DNA from 2 places in the Peribacillus sp. R9-11 genome. Region 2 is predicted to be linked to the other one. Evidence: a T-box and tRNA genes for the amino acid it is inferred to sense, from the RefSeq annotation. Region 2 holds a T-box; the other holds one or more tRNA genes.
What was found. A T-box is a leader RNA that pairs with one kind of tRNA and senses whether it is charged. The one in region 2 lies ahead of glyQ (glycine--tRNA ligase subunit alpha), so its partner is inferred to be a tRNA-Gly.
Positions count from the first base shown of each region.

Region 1 (9,661 bases), 2.8 Mb from region 2:
TTTCTTACGAGGCGGCTATATCTGATATATTTAATATTATTGATGCTCCAAGGTAAACTGCAGTCCTTTTTCAATTTCTGCACGAACCTCTTCATCGGTTTCGTTCATTAAAGCTTCCTCTAAAATAGAAACTACTTGTTTCCGTCCAATTTTCCCAATCGCCCAGGCCGCGGTTCCCCGTAATACAGGACGTGGATCTTCCTTCATGATCTGAATCAATTCGGGTAGTGACGTTTCATCTTTAAAGTGGGCTAATGCTAAAATGGCATTTCGCTGGATTGGCTTTTTGCCTCGCCACGAACCAGATACATAGCCGTATGTTTCTTTGAAATCCCGATTTGAGATCGTAAGCAGAGGCTTCAACAACGGCTTCGCAACCTCAGGGTCAGGCTCCATCTCTTCATGAAAGTGAAAATCCATTCCTTTGTTTTTCGGACAAACAGTCTGGCACGTATCACATCCGTACAAACGATTGCCTATTTTCGTCCTGAATTCATCAGGGAGAAATCCTTTTGTCTGCGTTAAAAAAGCAATACAGCGCTTAGAATTCAGCTGGCCACCCTGCACAAGTGCACCTGTTGGACAAACATCCACACATTTATTGCAAGTCCCGCATTGATCTTCCATCGGTTGATCCGGTATAAATGGCAAGTTTGTAATCATGTCACCTAAATATACATAAGACCCAAACTCAGGAGTAATGATCATACTATTTTTAGCACTCCAGCCTATTCCTGCACGCTCAGCAACAGCACGATCCGATAATTCACCAGTATCTACCATAGACTTTACCATTGCTCCTGGCACTTTATCTTTAATAAAATCCTCAAGTAACTGCAATTTATTGCGAAGAACCGTATGATAATCCGTTCCCCAAGAGGCCCGGCAAAAAATCCCACGTCGCTCACTTTTTGTGCTTTGCGGTGCATTCTTCAATTTAGAAGGATAGGCCAGTGCAATCGAAATAATGGATTGCGGTTTATCAAAAATCATTTCAGGCCTGACCCTTTTTTCAATATCCGGTTCTTCAAATCCTGACTGATAATCTAGTTCCTGCTGACGGATCAGCCGACTTTTCAATTCCGTGAAATTAGAGGCTGATGTAAACCCAATTTTATCAATGCCAATCTCTTTACTATATATAATCACTTCTTGCTTAAGTGTATTCATATCCATATTTATCACCTTCGTTCATTCATTATTCCCATCGAAGCTTGTATTCATTTCAAACCATTGCTATCTATGATAAACTAATTGCAATCATTTTTGGAGGTGTAACGCTTGGAAATTAACATTTCCGCTAATCTTAGCAGTAAAATCCCTGATTTCAAAGTTGGGATCATTACATATGAAAACATCGAAGTTGGCCCCTCCCCGCAAATGGTCAAAGGAAGACTACAGTTATTTCAAGAAGCTCTTTTCTTCGATCTAGATGAAAAAGAATTAACCGATTTCCCGGGTATCAAAGAGTGGCGAAAGATTTTCAAAACGACCGGAACGAATCCGTCACGCTACCGTCCTTCCGTGGAAGCTCTATACCGTCGTGTTAAAAAACAAAATTACTTAACATCTATTCATTCCGCTATCGACCTGAATAACTTCTTCTCCCTTTTATATGAAGTGCCTATTGGCATATATGATGCTGATAAATTAACAGGAGATATCTCGATTAAAATTGGCGAGAGTACAGATGAGTATAACGGCTTGAATGGCCGCTTGAATTCAATGGAAAACATGATTACTTCTGCCGATCGTGATGGAGCATTTGGAAGCCCCTACGTTGATTCAGAACGAACAAAGGTCACGGAAGAAACGAAAAAGGCAATCCAAATCATCTATTTACAACCAAAGACTCCAATCAAAGAAGCCCATCAGCTAACAGAGTCCTTAATGAAAATGTTCCTCGAAATCCACGGTGGAGAAGGAACTTATTCCATTTTAGAAGTATAATAACAATCGAGCAGAACTAAACCCCTTTCAAAATCGGAAGGGGTCTTTTTATAGGATAGGATATCAACCTGTGAATGTTTTTTCTTCTATTACAAACACATTCCCCAGTTTTGGATTCACTTGATACGCTTCCTGACAACATATCAACTAGTTTCTTAGTCACCCAGGATCAGCCTCATCTCATACTACTTCCTTAAATTATAGGTACATACAAATCTAGACAATAAAAAAAACCCTACTGTAAACAGTAGAATTCTCATTATAAAATATTTAAACGCAAAGCTTCGTTCTCCAGGTAACGAAACCCTGCGTTATGAGTATGTATTGGAGCGGGTGAAGGGAATCGAACCCTCATCATCAGCTTGGAAGGCTGAGGTTTTACCACTAAACTACACCCGCGTATTCTTGTAGAAATTTGTCGAATCGCTATCAACAAAATTAATTATATAGTTTATATTAAATAAATGCAATAGTTATTTTTAAAAAAATAATAAAAATTTAATGAATGTTACAATAGTATATTCATCACTCTATTAAAGATGTTAAAAAGTTCTCTAATAACAGAGAACTTTCCCTACATCTCCACTGTTAAGACCAGATGACTTCCATTAACGACGGGTATACCTGCTCCGCTGTTTCAAGTAACATGATTAACTTCCTGAAAGCTAGATCTGGTAAAAATTCTCCCTCAAGGGAATAAGAATAACGAATTGAAATAGTCCCTTTTTCTTCATACAACTTTGAATATCTAAAATTAGCATTATATTCATTTAACAGTGTATGTACATCCCGCCTTTTATCAGGATTCTTCAACTCGGCAACATTAAAGCAAAATAAATCCGCCACATTTTCATTTTGGTTGAAAGCAAAAACTAAAAGAATCTTCCAGCCATCCTTTAACTTTTGCTCTGCTCTAAAAAAGGTGGTGTCATCTTCTTTCAACTCATTCATATAGATTTTCTCGCGCGTTAAAAAATCTCGAAATTTTGCAACGTTTGACATGATCCATCACCTTTCTGTATGTATTTACATTTTATACTGAAAATTGGCATTTTTACAGACTTTTTGAATAAACCCTCTATTTTCAGCTAGTGCATTCATTCAGTTGAATTGAGGGAGCCAATAATAAGAACTCCCTTAAACAAAACTCTAAGGTTAGCTTGAAACTTCTCCCCTAAACTGAAGAGCTTCTTGGAGGTCCAAAATCTCGTGACGAATTTTTGAAAACCCTTCAATTTCTGGTACGGTTTTATTTGTTGAAGATTGATCTTTATCTGCAGCTATTGCCATGGTTTCAAAAACATAAAGCAATTGAGCGAGATCCTTCTCTGAAAGAACAGGACGTTCAGAGTATTTCAAGCTGGCATTTAGATAATACCCCAATTGTTCTATTGAGAATATTACGGGCCATAGAGACTCTAATCTGGCCTTGTTTTTGAATATCTCACCTAGAGACGTATTGTATACCGTTAATAGATTGACCATATTGGTTTGCATTTTGCTTCGTTCACTGCTCTCATCAAATGTAAGGGTCCTATTATTTTCAGAGAACGCCATTAATAAAAATTGACCCTGACTTCGAATCGTTTTCGCGATAAAATGACTCAGAAGACTGGACGCTGATCGACTTCCGACTAACAATGACCCAGCAAGGCCTATAATACTCCCTACAACGATATCAGTTATCCTTACTGTTGCAAAGAAACTGAAGTCGTAACTTTGAGTTGAATATTCTGCCATGATTAAAGCTGAAGGTGTAAAGAACATCGCAGCTAACCCATAATTCCGAACGATAAAAAGCTCTGTAATGAAAGTCAAACACAAGATGATTAGCACAATAATAAACTCGTTATGAACAGATGCAAGAATCAAACTTGCTAATAGGAGCCCAATGATTGTCCCGAAAGTCCTTTGAACAGCACGATGAAATGTGGCGATAATGGTAGCACCGGACATTACTGCAGCACAGGATAAGGGCACCCAATACGAACGATTAAAACCGGCTGAATAAGCGATGATAGCGGCGATAGTAAGGATTGTTCCATATCGTACAGAAGTGAGAAAGACTATGGAGTTTTTATCAAATGCCCCCAGAAATATGGTTTTTAGAGAAGGCTTTGAGATTAAGACTTCTTGATGAATTTTTTGAACCGGTTCATTCATGATGGCATCTGCATTATAGATTTTTATGAATAAATCTTCTACTTCTTTATCAACCTGCTCTGGCTGAAGAATCTTTGATTTATTTTTCGTTTTAGATCCAATAGAGTCAGCTAATGCCTGAACGGATTTCCCTAATTCAGGTGGAAGTACGATCTTATTGTTCAAAGAAATTTCAAGAACTCTCAAGAATATCGCGTTTGCATGTTCATTTAAAAGAAACAACCGCTTAAATATATCTGTACTTCTCTTGGCTGAATACCCGGCTAAAAGCGTATTTTCTGCTTGCTTCATTGCTAGTACCGTTCTGTGTCTTGCTGTATTAAACTTCTCTGTCCCTATTGAATCAAAGAATACCGCCAACTCTCTATACACTTTTTCCACTGCATTAGTTTCAGGTCCATGGGGATTGTAAAACCAGCCTAACATACAGATTATCCAAGATAATGCCCCACCTAATAAAACAAGCCCTCCACGTAACGGCGCAAGTGATTGATCAATAGGCATACCTGTAGCAAGCGCAAAACTCAAAACGAAAAATATTGCCGAAGGACCAGTGATATTTAAAGCACCAAAAATGAAAAATACACATGCCCCAATAATCCCCATCACTATAGCTGTCCCTAGCTGATATGGGGCCAAAAGGGTTCCTAAGACAACAGATAAAGAAAGGCCCCACATTACAAAGAAAATCTTTTTAGCTCTTTGCTCATACGGTTGGTTAAACACGTATAAATAAGAGAATCCACCAATTCCTGCCAGTAAACCGTACTCAAAATTCCCAAATAATAATCCTATGAATACAGGTAATGCAGCAGCAATTCCTGCACTCAATGCCTTTATCCACGGAAATGGATTCTTTTTTATTTCAAAAGCCTGTTTAAATGTCGTATGTATCGCTTCTAATTTCGGAGACTTTGAAGATACTCTTTGTTTATTTTTGCCCATTTCACTTTTCCTTTCATTAAATAATTCGCTCCCTATCTTCTCTTTTGACGCTATTCAACCGTTATCTTGATGGCTTAATCTAGAGCTTCTTTTAATATCCTTCATTAACAACAAAAGATACCTTAAAGGAAGAGGAATATACGTTAATCTTTCTCGTATCTAGGAAAAGGGAAACGGCCTTCCCCCGATTGAATATCGAAAAAAGGCCGCTTATTATATACCCTTAATTATTTACTCTTTTTTCAATACTGTTTTAAAGACTATGTCACACCAATGTTACCCTCTACTAGGTTCCCATGCTTAGAGCGTAGCGTATTTAGGTTCTGCAACTTTTACAAGTTGTTTACCCAGATTCGTTCCTTTAAATAAACCTAGAAATGCATCAGGGGTATTTTCAAACCCTTCAATAATGGTTTCTTCATACTTCAATTTTCCTTGCTGTAGCCATTCCCCTAAATCTGTCGCACCTTCTTGGAATCTTTCGGCATAATTACCAACTGTGAAACCTTTCATAAGTGCACTCGTTTTGATCATCGCCGATTGCAGACGCGGCCCTAAATCTTTTCCTTCTGCATTATAAGAGGAAATCGCTCCGCATAATGGAATACGAGCATTTGTATTTAAAAGTGTGAAAACAGCATCCGTTACCTCACCGCCAACATTATCGAAATAAACATCGACTCCGTTAGGAACAGCGTTTTTTAAATCTGTCGCAAAGCTATCTTTTTTATAATTAACAGCTCCATCGAAGCCAAGCTCTTTTGTTAAATACTCAAGTTTTTCATCTGAGCCAGCAATGCCTACTACCTTAGCACCTTTGATTTTAGCAATTTGTCCAACTACTGAACCAACAGCCCCAGCTGCTCCAGAAACCACGACTGTTTCACCTTCTTGAGGTTTTCCGATATCGAGCAAACCAAAGTAAGCTGTTAAACCAGTCATCCCGAGAATCCCTAAATGAGTTGTGACAGGGGCAACTTTAGGATCAATCACTCGGATTTCTTTTTCATTGACCACCGTATACTCTGCCCAGTCGATATTCCCAACAACAACATCTCCTTGTTTGAAGGAATTCGAATTGGATTCTACCACTTCGGCTACAACGCCTCCAGTGATGACCTTATTCAATTCAAATGGAGCTATATATGATTTAGTATCTTGCATTCTTCCACGCATGTATGGATCGACAGATAAATAAAGCGTCCGTAATAATATTTGATCTTCTTTTGGTGTGGGAACATCACTCTCCACAAAGTTAAAATCTTCTTTCGAAGGCATTCCTTTTGGTCGGTTTGCCAGGGTGATTTTTTGTTGTTTGGATTGTGTCATTTTGTGTTCCTCCTTGATTTTGAATACGTAATATCTAAAAGTAAGCGTATCACTGTTAAAGATCCTTGGTCAAAAATTATGCCCTCTTGATAATTCCATACTTTTCTATATGTAACCCTTACTAAAATATCTAAATCCTATGATATCTATTATGTCCTATCTATTTCATTCATATAAAGGTCATCTGGATTAGGGCAAACTCCTGTATATTTTATACAAAAGGCTTTGGTAAACATTAAAGTTGATTTATGATTTGTTCAACGGCTTCATCTAATATGAAGTATCACTTATTTAACAAATCATTCATGCACGGATTTTAGCTACGGCATCCCTATGTTTGCTTTTTTGGTAGATTAACTAGCAAAACAAAGTCATGTTACCAGTTATTTCGAAAAAACCACTAAATAGAATAATTAACTTAGAAGTTCATATTCAATTCATAACTTCTTTGTATACTTCCTCTTGTAAAAAGGATTAAGAAAGGATGTAAATAAATATGTCAGAAGTAAAAAAGCAAAAAGGATGGCGCCAGTTTATTCGATTAGTTCAACAAACAAAGCCTTCTAAACTAATGATAGGGATTGCTTTAGTATTAAGCTTAAGTACAACAGGTGTAGGATTATTAGTCCCGTTATTCACAAAGAATCTTATTAATGATTTTTCAATTAGCTCACTAAGCACTGAACGGATCACACTTCTCGTTCTTGCAATTATTGTTCAAGCATTGGCTAGTGGATTTTCCATCTATTTATTAAATCGGATCGGGCAATCTGTAGTAGCGGGTATTCGAGATCAACTATGGAGAAAATTACTTGTATTACCCGTGAATTATTTTGATGAACATCAATCAGGAGAAACAGTTAGTCGAATGACAAATGATACAACTGTAGTGAAAGGATTAATTTCGGAACACCTATCTAATTTCGTTACAGGAATCATTTCCATTGTAGGCTCCATGATTGTGTTATTTGTACTGGATTGGAAAATGACATTGTTGATGCTCATTGCAATCCCACTCTCTGTTTTAATATTAATGCCGCTTGGCAAAAAAATGCATCAAATATCAAAGGGGATGCAGGATGAGACAGCAAGTTTCACCTCAATTCTCCAACAGGTGCTAACCGAAATCCGTCTAGTTAAAGCATCCAATGCAGAAACATTTGAATATCAAAATGGAAATAAAGGGATTACCAAATTATTTCAATTCGGATTAAAAGAAGCAAAAATACAAGCTTTAATTGGCCCACTAATGAGTTTAGTCATGATGGCATTACTTGTCCTAATTTTAGGTTATGGGGGAATGCGTGTTTCTTCAGGAGCTCTGTCAGCTGGAGCTTTAGTTGCATTCATTATGTACCTTTTCCAAATTATCATGCCAATGGCTCAATTAGCAGGTTTCTTTACACAATTCCAAAAAGCTACGGGTGCAACAGAGCGTATAATTTCCATTTTGGATTCAGAAGAGGAAGAAGACGCGAATCAGCAAGTTCAAAATATCAATCAATCAATCACCGTGGATCATCTAAACTATAGTTATAATAATGGAGAACAGGTACTTAAAGATATAAGCTTTACCGTTGAAGCAGGTAAAGTCACTGCAATTGTCGGCCCAAGTGGCAGCGGAAAAACGACTCTTTTCTCATTATTTGAGCGTTTCTATAAACCACAGCAAGGCTCTATCTCCATAGGTGGGAAATCCATAAATGATTTCACACTCCTTTCATGGAGAAGCCAGATTGGTTATGTTTCGCAAGAAAGTCCTATTGTATCAGGTACAATTAGAGATAATATTTGTTATGGAATAGATCGGGATATAACAGATGAAGAATTAAATCAAGTAGCTAAAATGGCGTATGCCGATCAGTTTATTTCTGAACTTCCAAACGGATATGATACTGAGGTTGGTGAACGAGGTATGAAATTATCAGGCGGTCAAAGACAAAGAATTGCGATTGCTCGTGCATTTTTAAGAAACCCAAAAATATTAATGCTTGATGAAGCTACCTCAAGCCTAGACAGCAAATCGGAACATGTTGTTCAACAGGCGTTAAATGATTTAATGAAAGGCAGAACAACAATAGTAATTGCTCACCGCCTATCGACTGTCATTAATTCAGATCAAATCATCTTCCTAGAAAAAGGGAAAATAACAGGCAGCGGAACACATAAAGAACTATATAATACGCACTCATTATATCGCGAATTTGCTGAACAGCAGTTAAACAAACTTGAACTAGCCTAATTCATCGAAAGGAAAGAAGAAGGATGACAAAAATATTAATTGTCGATGATGATGCCCATATTCGCGAACTTATACAACTCTTGTTAAGAAAAGAAGGGTTTGATCTATATGAAGCCTCAGATGGGCTACAAGCATTGAACTTAATGGAGAAGGTAAAAATCGATTTAGCAGTTATTGATATAATGATGCCTAACATGGATGGATGGCAATTATGCAAAGAGATACGGGAATTTAGTGATATCCCCATTTTAATGCTGACGGCAAAAGGAGAAACAACACAGAAAGTAAAGGGATTTGGTCTTGGGGCAGATGATTATCTTGTAAAACCATTTGAGCCAATCGAATTAGTCCTTAGAATAAAAGCATTATTAAAACGGTATAAAATCACTATTTCTCAAACATTAAAGATAGTTGAATTAAAGATGAATCGCAACACACATGAAATGTCATTTAAAGACCTGGAATATACGATTCCTTTAAAAGAGTTTGAAGTGTTATTTAAACTAGCAAGTTATCCTGGAAAAACTTTCTCTAGGGAAGAACTTATTGAAGATATTTGGGGCTATGATTATGAAGGTGATGAACGAACTGTCGATGTTCATATTAAAAGAGTGAGAGAACGGTTTCCAGAATTGGAATTCCCATTTCGGATTCGAACGATTTGGGGATTAGGTTACCGTTTGGAGATAACAAGTTGACGGCCAATCGATTTTTCAAACCAATACTTGGCGGACTGTTTTTTCTGGCGTTTATGTCGTTTTGTTTTTCGGCTGGTTACTATATCATTCAGCTATTGCCTTTAAGACTATCCGATTTTGTTCAATATCTAGCAACAATCATGACTAGCATCGCCATTATGATATTCATTGGTTATCTTATGCATGCTATAAATCACAATAAACGCGTAAATTTTTACCTGGAGATCATTGATGCCTTAAGGAAAATTGCCAATGGCGATTATAATGTCCATTTGGATTTTAAAATGGATAAGAGAAACGGCGAAATAACCGAAATCATTAACCACTTCAATCA
Region 1 is NZ_CP133763.1:1,034,157-1,043,817, reverse strand. Features, by position in the region: gene queG (tRNA epoxyqueuosine(34) reductase QueG) at 37-1,176, opposite strand; gene RE409_RS04960 (B3/B4 domain-containing protein) at 1,282-1,950, shown strand; tRNA gene RE409_RS04955 (tRNA-Gly) at 2,276-2,349, opposite strand; gene RE409_RS04950 (YbjN domain-containing protein) at 2,539-2,952, opposite strand; gene RE409_RS04945 (FUSC family protein) at 3,106-5,058, opposite strand; gene RE409_RS04940 (NADP-dependent oxidoreductase) at 5,359-6,387, opposite strand; gene RE409_RS04935 (ABC transporter ATP-binding protein) at 6,878-8,629, shown strand; gene RE409_RS04930 (response regulator transcription factor) at 8,653-9,327, shown strand; gene RE409_RS04925 (HAMP domain-containing sensor histidine kinase) at 9,324-9,661, shown strand, end outside.
Region 1: it has a tRNA-Gly gene. The T-box ahead of glyQ (glycine--tRNA ligase subunit alpha) is inferred to sense a tRNA for this amino acid. The anticodon was not compared.

Region 2 (9,661 bases):
TCTATGGGACTTTATATTATTTTCGGGGGTTTGGCGGCAATCATTATATTATCGCGCCCCAATTTCAAATCAAAAGTTCTGATTGCAGGACTTCTGATGTCTTTAATCAATATGGCATTTGTATTTTCGCTTATCTTTATAATGGACGGGCATTATACTAAAATGGAGTATTTGTACTATGCTGCCGCAGCAATAGGATCGGGAGTGGGTTCAGCTGTTTTGACAATGGGCCTGTTACCGTTTTTTGAGGCAGGTTTCGGGATCTTATCATCGATGAAGCTAATCGAACTTTCAAATCCAAACCACCCTTTACTACGAAAAATTTTAATTGAAGCACCAGGAACCTACCATCACAGTGTAATGGTGGCCAATTTAGCGGAATCAGCTTGTGAAGCTATTGGATCAAATGGATTGCTTGCAAGGGTCGGCAGTTATTATCATGATATAGGCAAGACGAAACGTCCGCATTTTTTCATCGAGAATCAGATGAATGAGGAAAACCCGCATGATCGACTGCAGCCGGAAACGAGTAGGGATATCATCATTGCCCATGCTGTTGATGGTGGAGAGATGTTGCGCAGTCATAAATTCCCGAAAGAGATTGTTGATATTGCGGAGCAGCATCACGGGACTACTTTATTGAAATTTTTCTATCATAAGGCGAAGAAGCAGGATGATACGACAGTTGAAGCCTGTTACCGTTACCCAGGCCCGAGAGCGAAAATGAAGGAAGTCGCTGTCATAGGGATTGCTGATAGTGTAGAGGCCGCGGTGAGATCGATGCAGCACCCTACACCTGAGAAGATTGAAGAGCTGGTAAGTTTTATTATTCAGGACAGAATTCAAGACGGTCAATTTGATGAATGTGACATTACTATGAGAGAATTAAGTATCGTGAAGCATTCCTTATGTGAATCGCTTAATGGTATCTTCCACTCCAGGATTGAATATCCGGAGCCGGATAAATTAGGACAGAAGGTGAAAGAATGATTTTAGCAATCGATTTAATGGATGAAACGAACGAAGTTACGGAAAAAGCTCAGAACCTTGTTGAAAGTATTCTGCAATTTGCGGCTAAAAAAGAAAATATTGAAGAAGATACGGAACTGTCTGTCACTTTTGTAGATAATAAAAGAATTCAGGAAATCAATAAAGAATATCGCCATAAAGATGCAGCTACCGATGTCATTTCTTTTGCACTGGAAGAGATGGGTGAAGATGAAGTAGAAATTATCGGGGCCGAAATGCCTCGTATGCTGGGTGATATTATCATTTCCATTGAGCGTACTAAGGAGCAGGCAGAAGAATACGGACATTCTTTTGACCGTGAACTTGGGTTTTTAGCTCTTCATGGTTTTCTTCATTTACTAGGCTTTGATCACATGACTGAAGAAGATGAAAAAGTGATGTTTACTAAACAAAAGGAGATCTTGGAAGAATATGGACTTTCAAGAGAAGGGTAAAAAAAAGTATCCTTTAATAAAAAGCTTCTCTTTTGCCTGTCAGGGGATTTTGGAAGCAGTTCGAACAGAACGTAATATAAAGATTCATTTCGTATTAACAGTAATCGTCGTATTCTTTGGTTGGTATTTCTCATTGAATGGGATGGAATGGCTGTTCATTTTGGCTGCCATTGCTGGTACGATTACATTAGAGCTCGTTAATTCAGCGATTGAAAGAGTTGTAGACCTGGTAACAGACCAAATCCATCCCCTTGCTAAGCAGGCAAAAGATATTGCAGCCGGAGCTGTATTCATATATGCTATATTTTCTATAATAGTTGGATTGATTATCTTTTTGCCGAAGTTTGGTCTATAGGTGGTTGAAATGGTATCCAATTTGAAAGGAAGATGTGAATTGAATACGAATGAATTGATTGAGGAAGCTAAAAAAGCAAGGGAAAAGGCTTATGTACCTTATTCAAAATTCAAAGTAGGGGCTGCTTTATTAACTGCCGATGGTAAGGTTTATCATGGGTGCAATATAGAAAATGCTGCATATAGTATGTGCAATTGCGCAGAAAGAACCGCTTTATTTAGTGCCTATGCCCATAATGATAAGAAGTTCACAAAACTAGCAGTCGTGGCAGATACTGATCGTCCTGTTTCCCCATGCGGAGCGTGCAGGCAGGTTATTTCAGAACTATGTGAACAAGATATGATGGTTGTTTTAACCAACTTAAACGGGGATATTAAAGAACTAACAGTACAGGAATTGCTTCCAGGAGCTTTTTCACCGGAGGATTTAAATGAATAAACTATTTGACGAAACACAAGTAAAAGGTTACAAATCAGGTTTTATTTCGATTATAGGACGACCTAATGTTGGCAAGAGTACATTTTTGAACCGGGTTATTGGTCAAAAAATTGCCATTATGAGTGATAAACCGCAAACAACGAGAAACAAGGTTCAAGGTGTACTTACACAAAACGATTCACAAATGATATTCATTGATACACCGGGTATTCATAAACCGAAGCATAAGCTTGGGGACTTTATGATGAAGGTAGCAACAAATACATTGAAAGAGGTCGATTTGATTCTCTTCATGATTAATGCGACAGAAGGATACGGACGTGGTGATGAGTTTATCATTGAAAAACTACAAACCGTAAAAACACCTGTTTTCCTTGTAGTCAACAAAATTGATGCTATGCACCCTGATGATTTACTTCCAATTATTGAGAAATATCAAAAGCTTTATCCGTTCGCGGCCGTCGTTCCAATCTCAGCGCTTGAAGGCAATAATGTCGATACACTGCTTGAGCAAATCAAGGAGCATCTTCCTGAAGGTCCACAGTTTTATCCAGCTGACCAAGTAACTGATCATCCGGAGCGTTTTATTATTTCTGAATTGGTCCGCGAAAAAGTTCTGCACCTGACTAGGGAGGAGATTCCCCATTCAGTGGCTGTTGTTATCGATTCAATAAAAAAAATGGATAACAGTGATACAATTAATGTTATGGCTACGATTGTGGTAGAACGTGATTCACAAAAAGGTATTGTTATTGGTAAGCAAGGGAAAATGTTGAAAGAAGTCGGTAGCCGTGCGAGGGTTGATATCGAGAATTTATTAGGCTCGAAAGTATTCCTGGAACTATGGGTGAAGGTACAGAAGGATTGGCGTAACAAAGCGAGCCAACTTCGCGATTATGGTTTCAATGAAAGTGAGTATTAATTAGCAAAATTTACGCTTCATGAAAGTGTGGAAAAAGGTCAAGCTAATCATATGGTCGGATATTTATATTGCTAGTTAAAAATGAAAGGTGGGCTTTATATGTTGGATTTTACCTGGGAGTTATTTAGTGAAACAGGTAATGTGGACACCTATTTGCTGTTTAAGGAGATAGAAGTCGAAAGACAGGAAAGACCCTTAGTATTGAGTGATGAGCTAGCAGATATTGATTTTCCTGTTTCATAAGATAGTCTTGGCAAGCATGGGTGGTGTCTTGGTATGCTCCAAAAATGTGAAGGCATTGTCATAAGACGGACTGCATATGGAGAAAACAACAAAATTATTACTATTTATACCCGTGAGCTAGGGAAAATTGGAGTTATGGCTAGAGGAGCCAGTAAACCTAATAGCAGGCTTGCTGCCGTCACCCAACTTTTTTGCTCCGGGTATTTCCTTGTTTCTACATCAAGCGGACTCGGAAGTCTTCAACAAGGAGAAATGGTCGACTCCCTTCGTTTTATAAGGGAGGACCTTTTTGCCACTGCATATGCTTCATACATTGTTGAATTGGTTGATAAAAGCGTAGATGATAAGAAACCAAATCCATATCTGTTTGAATTACTCTCGCAAACCTTGCATTACATAAACGAAGAATATGACGCGGAGGTTTTGAAATTTATTTTCGAAATGAAGATGCTGCCCGTCAACGGGATTAACCCAGTACTAAATCAATGTGCTGTTTGTGGTGAAACAGAAGGAGAATTCTCCTTCTCGCTACGGGAAGGTGGTTTTATTTGTCACCGCTGTCTGGGAAAAGACCCATATCACTATAAAATTTCACCCGCAGCCGTTAAATTGCTGCGAATATTTTATTATTTGGATTTATCAAGGCTCGGAAACATTTCGGTTAAGCCTGAAACGAAAAAAGAACTGCAGAAAATCATTGATGCTTATTATGAAGAGTATTCAGGCCTCCATTTAAAATCAAAAAAGTTCTTAAAACAGATTGATACGATGAAAGATATGTTTTAAGATTTGACCTATTGACATTCCAGGCTTGATTGTATAAAATTCTAATCATTAAAATAAGAAGATTGCGTTGATGGAAAAGAGTATCTGTCATTCTCCATAAAAAGCGAACCCGGGATGGTGAAAGCCGGGGTATGGATTTACAGGGAAGGCGTTCCGGAGCATGTAGCTTTGAAAAGAGGCCGGTTTATTAACGGCAATTAGGGTGGAACCGCGGGTAAACTCTCGTCCCTATGCATTTCGCATAGAGACGGGAGTTTTTTGTTTGCAAAAATGCGAAAGAATAACAATGAATGGACCGGTAAAACACTTGAATTAATTGGTGAAATGCCATGCGTGGCCGATAAACGATTCAAAATTACTGGTATAGGAGTTCCCGTCCCTAATTTCATAAAGAGGCGTTTTAAATAATCTGGAGGTGTACGATGAATATTCAAAATATGATTTTAACTTTACAAAAGCATTGGTCTGAACAAGGCTGCATATTAATGAATGCTTATGATGTCGAGAAGGGGGCAGGAACGATGAGCCCTTATACTTTCCTTAGAGCAATTGGACCTGAACCGTGGAGTGTTGCTTATGTGGAGCCATCCCGCCGTCCAGCAGACGGTCGTTATGGAGAGAATCCTAACCGTCTCTATCAACATCATCAATTCCAAGTAATCATGAAGCCATCACCAGACAATATCCAAGAGCTGTATTTGGATTCATTGCGCGCATTAGGTATTAACCCGCTTGAGCATGATATTCGCTTTGTAGAAGATAACTGGGAAAACCCATCATTAGGTTGTGCTGGTCTTGGCTGGGAAGTTTGGCTTGATGGAATGGAAATTACACAATTTACGTATTTCCAACAGGTAGGCGGTCTTGAGTGTAAGCCGGTTTCCGTGGAAATTACATATGGAATCGAGCGTCTTGCTTCCTACATTCAGGAAAAAGAAAATGTGTTTGATCTAGAATGGACAGAAGGATTTACAGTACGAGATATTTTTGGACAGCCGGAATACGAGCATTCAAAATATACGTTTGAAACATCCGACCTTGATATGTTATTTCAACTTTTCACAATGTATGAAAAGGAAGCACATCGCCAAATGGAAGAAGGGCTTGTACATCCTGCCTATGATTATGTTTTAAAATGTTCACATACATTTAATCTTTTGGATGCAAAAGGTGCGATTTCAGTAACGGAAAGAACGGGATATATAGCCCGCTGCCGTAACTTAGCACGTAAGGTTGCCAAAACCTTCTATGAAGAGCGGGAAAAATTAGGCTTCCCGATTCTAAAAGTGAAAGGAGAGAATACAAATGAGCAAGCGTGATTTGTTATTGGAAATTGGATTGGAAGAGATGCCGGCTCGTTTTGTGACAGCGTCTATGAAACAGTTGTCAGATAAAGTACAGAAATGGCTTAAGGAAAAAGCAATTGAATTCGGAGCGGTTGAAGCTTTTTCCACACCAAGACGTTTGGCCATATTGGTAAAAGACGTTTCAGAATCACAAAAAGATATCGAAGAAGAAGCAAAAGGACCAGCTAAAAAAATTGCTTTGGACAGTGAAGGAAACTGGTCTAAAGCAGCATTAGGGTTTGTTAGAGGCCAAGGGATGACCGCTGAGGATATTTATTTTAAAGAACTTAAGGGTATTGAATATGCCCATGTAAATAAATTCATTAAAGGACAACCGACTTCCCAGCTTTTATCTGAGTTGCAGGAAATTATCAGCGGGATGACGTTCCCGAAAAATATGCGTTGGGCCAACCAAGACCTTCGTTTTGTCCGTCCGATTAAATGGCTGATTGCATTATTCGGCAACGAAGTAGTGCCATTTTCCATAGCTGATGTTGAAACTGGCCGTGAAACAAAGGGACATCGCTTCTTAGGAGAAGCTGCAAGGATAGAGGATCCTGAACAGTACGAAGCAACGTTAAGAGACCAGTTTGTCATGGCTAATCCAGAAAAACGTCGTAGTGTTATTTTAGAACAGATTAAAAGTCTTGAGCAGGAAAAAGGCTGGATCATCCCAGTTGATGAAGATCTGCTTGAAGAAGTCAATAATTTGGTAGAGTACCCAACGGTGTTATTTGGCCATTTTGAAGAAGAATTCCTTGAACTTCCAGCTGAAGTTTTGATCACTTCAATGAAGGAGCACCAACGTTATTTCCCAGTTAAAGATCAAGGCGGCAAGTTACTTGCATTCTTTGTAACCGTTCGTAATGGAGATGACCGTCATCTAGAAAAGGTATCTAAAGGAAATGAAAAAGTGTTGCGTGCGCGTTTATCGGATGCGGCATTCTTCTTTAAAGAAGATCAGAAAAAAGAGATAGCAGATGCTTTGAAAAAACTCGACAGCATCGTTTATCATGAAGAAATAGGTACCTTAGCTGAGAAAACAGCCCGTGTAACAGCGGTGACAGGCGTTCTGGCAGATGCTTTGAATTTAAAGGCAGAAAAGGATCTGGCGCTTCGTGCTGCTGAAATTGCTAAATTTGATTTAGTAAGTCATATGGTTTATGAATTCCCCGAATTGCAAGGGTATATGGGTGAGAAGTATGCGCTCCTAAAAGGAGAAGCAAAAGAAGTAGCGGCTGCAATCAATGAACACTACATGCCAAGACATGCGGATGACAATGTGCCGCCTTCTGTTATTGGAGCAGTTGTAAGTATAGCCGAAAAAATTGATACTCTCGCATCATTCTTTGCTATTGGCGTCATTCCAACCGGCTCCCAGGATCCATACGCATTGAGAAGACAGGCAAGCGGTGTTGTTCAAATTTTAGCGGAGAAAAAATGGAATATCTCTTTAGAAGAGCTTATTACTCTAGGACTTAAAGGACTTGAATCAAAAGGTCTTCTAAAACGCGATTTAGAGGAAGTAAAAGCAGACATGTTTACCTTCTTTAAAGCGCGGGTAAAACATTTACTTCAAGAACAGCAGATTCGTTATGATTTAATTGATGCCGTTCTGATCGACGAGATTGGGTTTATACACTCTTTAGTAGAACGTGCTCATGTATTGGACGCGAAAAAAGATGAAGCAGGCTTTAAAGAAAGCCTCGAAGCATTAAGTCGTGTTATGAATATTGCTGTAAAGTGTGACCATAAAGTGACAGTTGACCCGAATGCTTTTGAAAATGAGCAGGAAAAAGCGCTTTATGAAAAATATCAAACAGTAGCATTGCGATATGCTGAAACTAAAAAAGAGAAAGAGCGTTTTGAACATCTTATCTCGCTTCAATCGGAAATAGAATCATATTTCGAGAATACAATGGTCATGGCAGATGATGAAGCAATCCGTAATAACCGCTTATCCCTAATGAAAGAAATTAGCGATTTAGTTTCAGGCTTTGCGGCTATGAATAAAATTATCCTTTCATAATTGAAAGGATTCATCGAAATCGGAGACACTTTATATAAAGGTTTCCGATTTCTTAAAATATTAAATGGTCAATAAATAGGACAAACCTGCTTTTATTAAATAATATAGTATATAATTGTTAGATGAATAACTTTTGTTACTTTTCTCTGCGAAAGCAGTGGGGTGGTGATTATAATCCAATTGAATAAGCGTCAGGAGCATATTTTACAAATTGTTAAAGAGAATGGACCGATTACAGGTGAACATATTGCCGATAGACTGAGCCTTACAAGAGCGACACTTCGTCCGGATCTTGCTATCTTAACGATGGCAGGCTTTCTTGATGCGAGGCCGCGTGTCGGGTATTTTTATACAGGCAGGTCAGGAACACAGCTTTTGACAGATAGTTTGAACCATCTTTATGTACGAGACTATCAATCGATCCCTGTGGTTGTTGATGAAGGCATTTCCGTATATGATGCAATCGTCATGATGTTTTTAGAAGATGTCGGTACCATGTTTGTTGTCGATAAGCATGCTCTGCTAGTTGGTGTCTTATCAAGGAAAGACTTGTTGCGTGCAAGTATAGGTAAGCAAGAACTTAACTCCATTCCAGTCAATATTATTATGACTAGGATGCCCAATATTACAATGTGTTCAAAAGAAGACTTATTGATTGATGTTGCCAAAAAATTGATTGATAAACAAATCGACTCATTACCGGTCGTCAAAGAAACAGAAAAAGGCTATGAAGTAATCGGAAGAATTACAAAAACCAATATAACAAAAGCATTCGTAGCTTTAGCTGATGAAGGCTATTAGGGGGCTTGCAAAAGGAATGACGGAGAATATGAACGGTTCTATTATATATGTTGTATCGGATTCAGTGGGGGAAACAGCGGAATTGGTTACTAAAGCAGCTGCAAGCCAGTTCTCGGGATCTGCTTTTTCCATAAAACGGATTCCGTATATTGAAGATGAACAAAACGTGGATGAAGTAATTTCACTGGCAAAATTAGATGGAGCAATCATTGCCTATACCCTTGTTAAGCCAACTATTAGAGCTTACATGAAAGCACAGGTCGAAAAAGAAAATCTGTCTGCTTATGACATTTTAGGGCCGCTCATGGACATCCTTCAGAAAAGAGCGCCAAAAGGGCCGCTTAATGAACCTGGTCTCGTTAGAAAGCTTGATGATGATTATTTCAAGCGAGTCGAAGCCATTGAATTTGCGGTAAAATATGATGATGGGCGGGATCCCCGTGGTATTTTACGAGCAGATATCGTCCTTGTAGGTGTATCACGCACTTCCAAAACACCTCTATCTCAATATTTGGCCCATAAACGTTATAAAGTGGCTAATGTACCTTTAGTGCCTGAAGTGGAACCACCAGAAGAATTATTCCTGGTCCCACCTGAAAAATGTATTGGTTTAAAGATTAGTCCGGAAAAGCTGAACCATATTCGTAAAGAGCGATTAAAGTCCCTGGGGCTTAATGATCATGCTATTTACGCAAATGTGGAACGGATAAAAGAAGAGCTGACGTACTTTGATACAATCATTTCGAGGTTGAATTGTCCAATCATTGATGTTACGAATAAAGCTGTTGAAGAAACAGCCAATTTGATTATCAATATCCTTCAAAAAAAAGATCGTTGATAGGTGGATTTATTTAATTCTTAAATTAAGGTAAACCAAAATGTGAGCTAGGCACTTTAAGTGTCAGCTCACATTTTAATGCTAAGGGGATTTAAGGGAATTTCGCACATAAATAGGAAATAATTACATAAATTTCTTCTCTTTTTACATTTGAAATTCCATCGATTTGTATAAAATAAGAATCGGAATTTAAATGTTGGCATCTTCTAATCAAATAGACTATAATAAAAAATTGTGAGAAAAAAGTAATCTTAAGGTTTAGACTTAATTAATAAGGAATAAACTAAAGGTTAATGAGAAGTCAAGGTTTTTATCATAAAAATAATTCGACATGTTCCGTATAATTTTAAATTGGCTGACTCTGAATCAAGGTAAAAGCAGCATTGTAACTTTACTAAGAAGAGATTCCTTGAATTAAAAAGGTTGGCTCTTTTAGAGAA
Region 2 is NZ_CP133763.1:3,929,120-3,938,780, reverse strand. Features, by position in the region: gene RE409_RS19135 (HD family phosphohydrolase) at 1-990, shown strand, start outside; gene ybeY (rRNA maturation RNase YbeY) at 987-1,463, shown strand; gene RE409_RS19125 (diacylglycerol kinase family protein) at 1,441-1,818, shown strand; gene RE409_RS19120 (cytidine deaminase) at 1,828-2,256, shown strand; gene era (GTPase Era) at 2,249-3,178, shown strand; gene RE409_RS19110 (YqzL family protein) at 3,278-3,421, shown strand; gene recO (DNA repair protein RecO) at 3,455-4,207, shown strand; T-box leader at 4,266-4,440, shown strand; gene glyQ (glycine--tRNA ligase subunit alpha) at 4,630-5,526, shown strand; gene glyS (glycine--tRNA ligase subunit beta) at 5,513-7,582, shown strand; gene RE409_RS19090 (transcriptional regulator CcpN) at 7,745-8,383, shown strand; gene RE409_RS19085 (pyruvate, water dikinase regulatory protein) at 8,412-9,221, shown strand.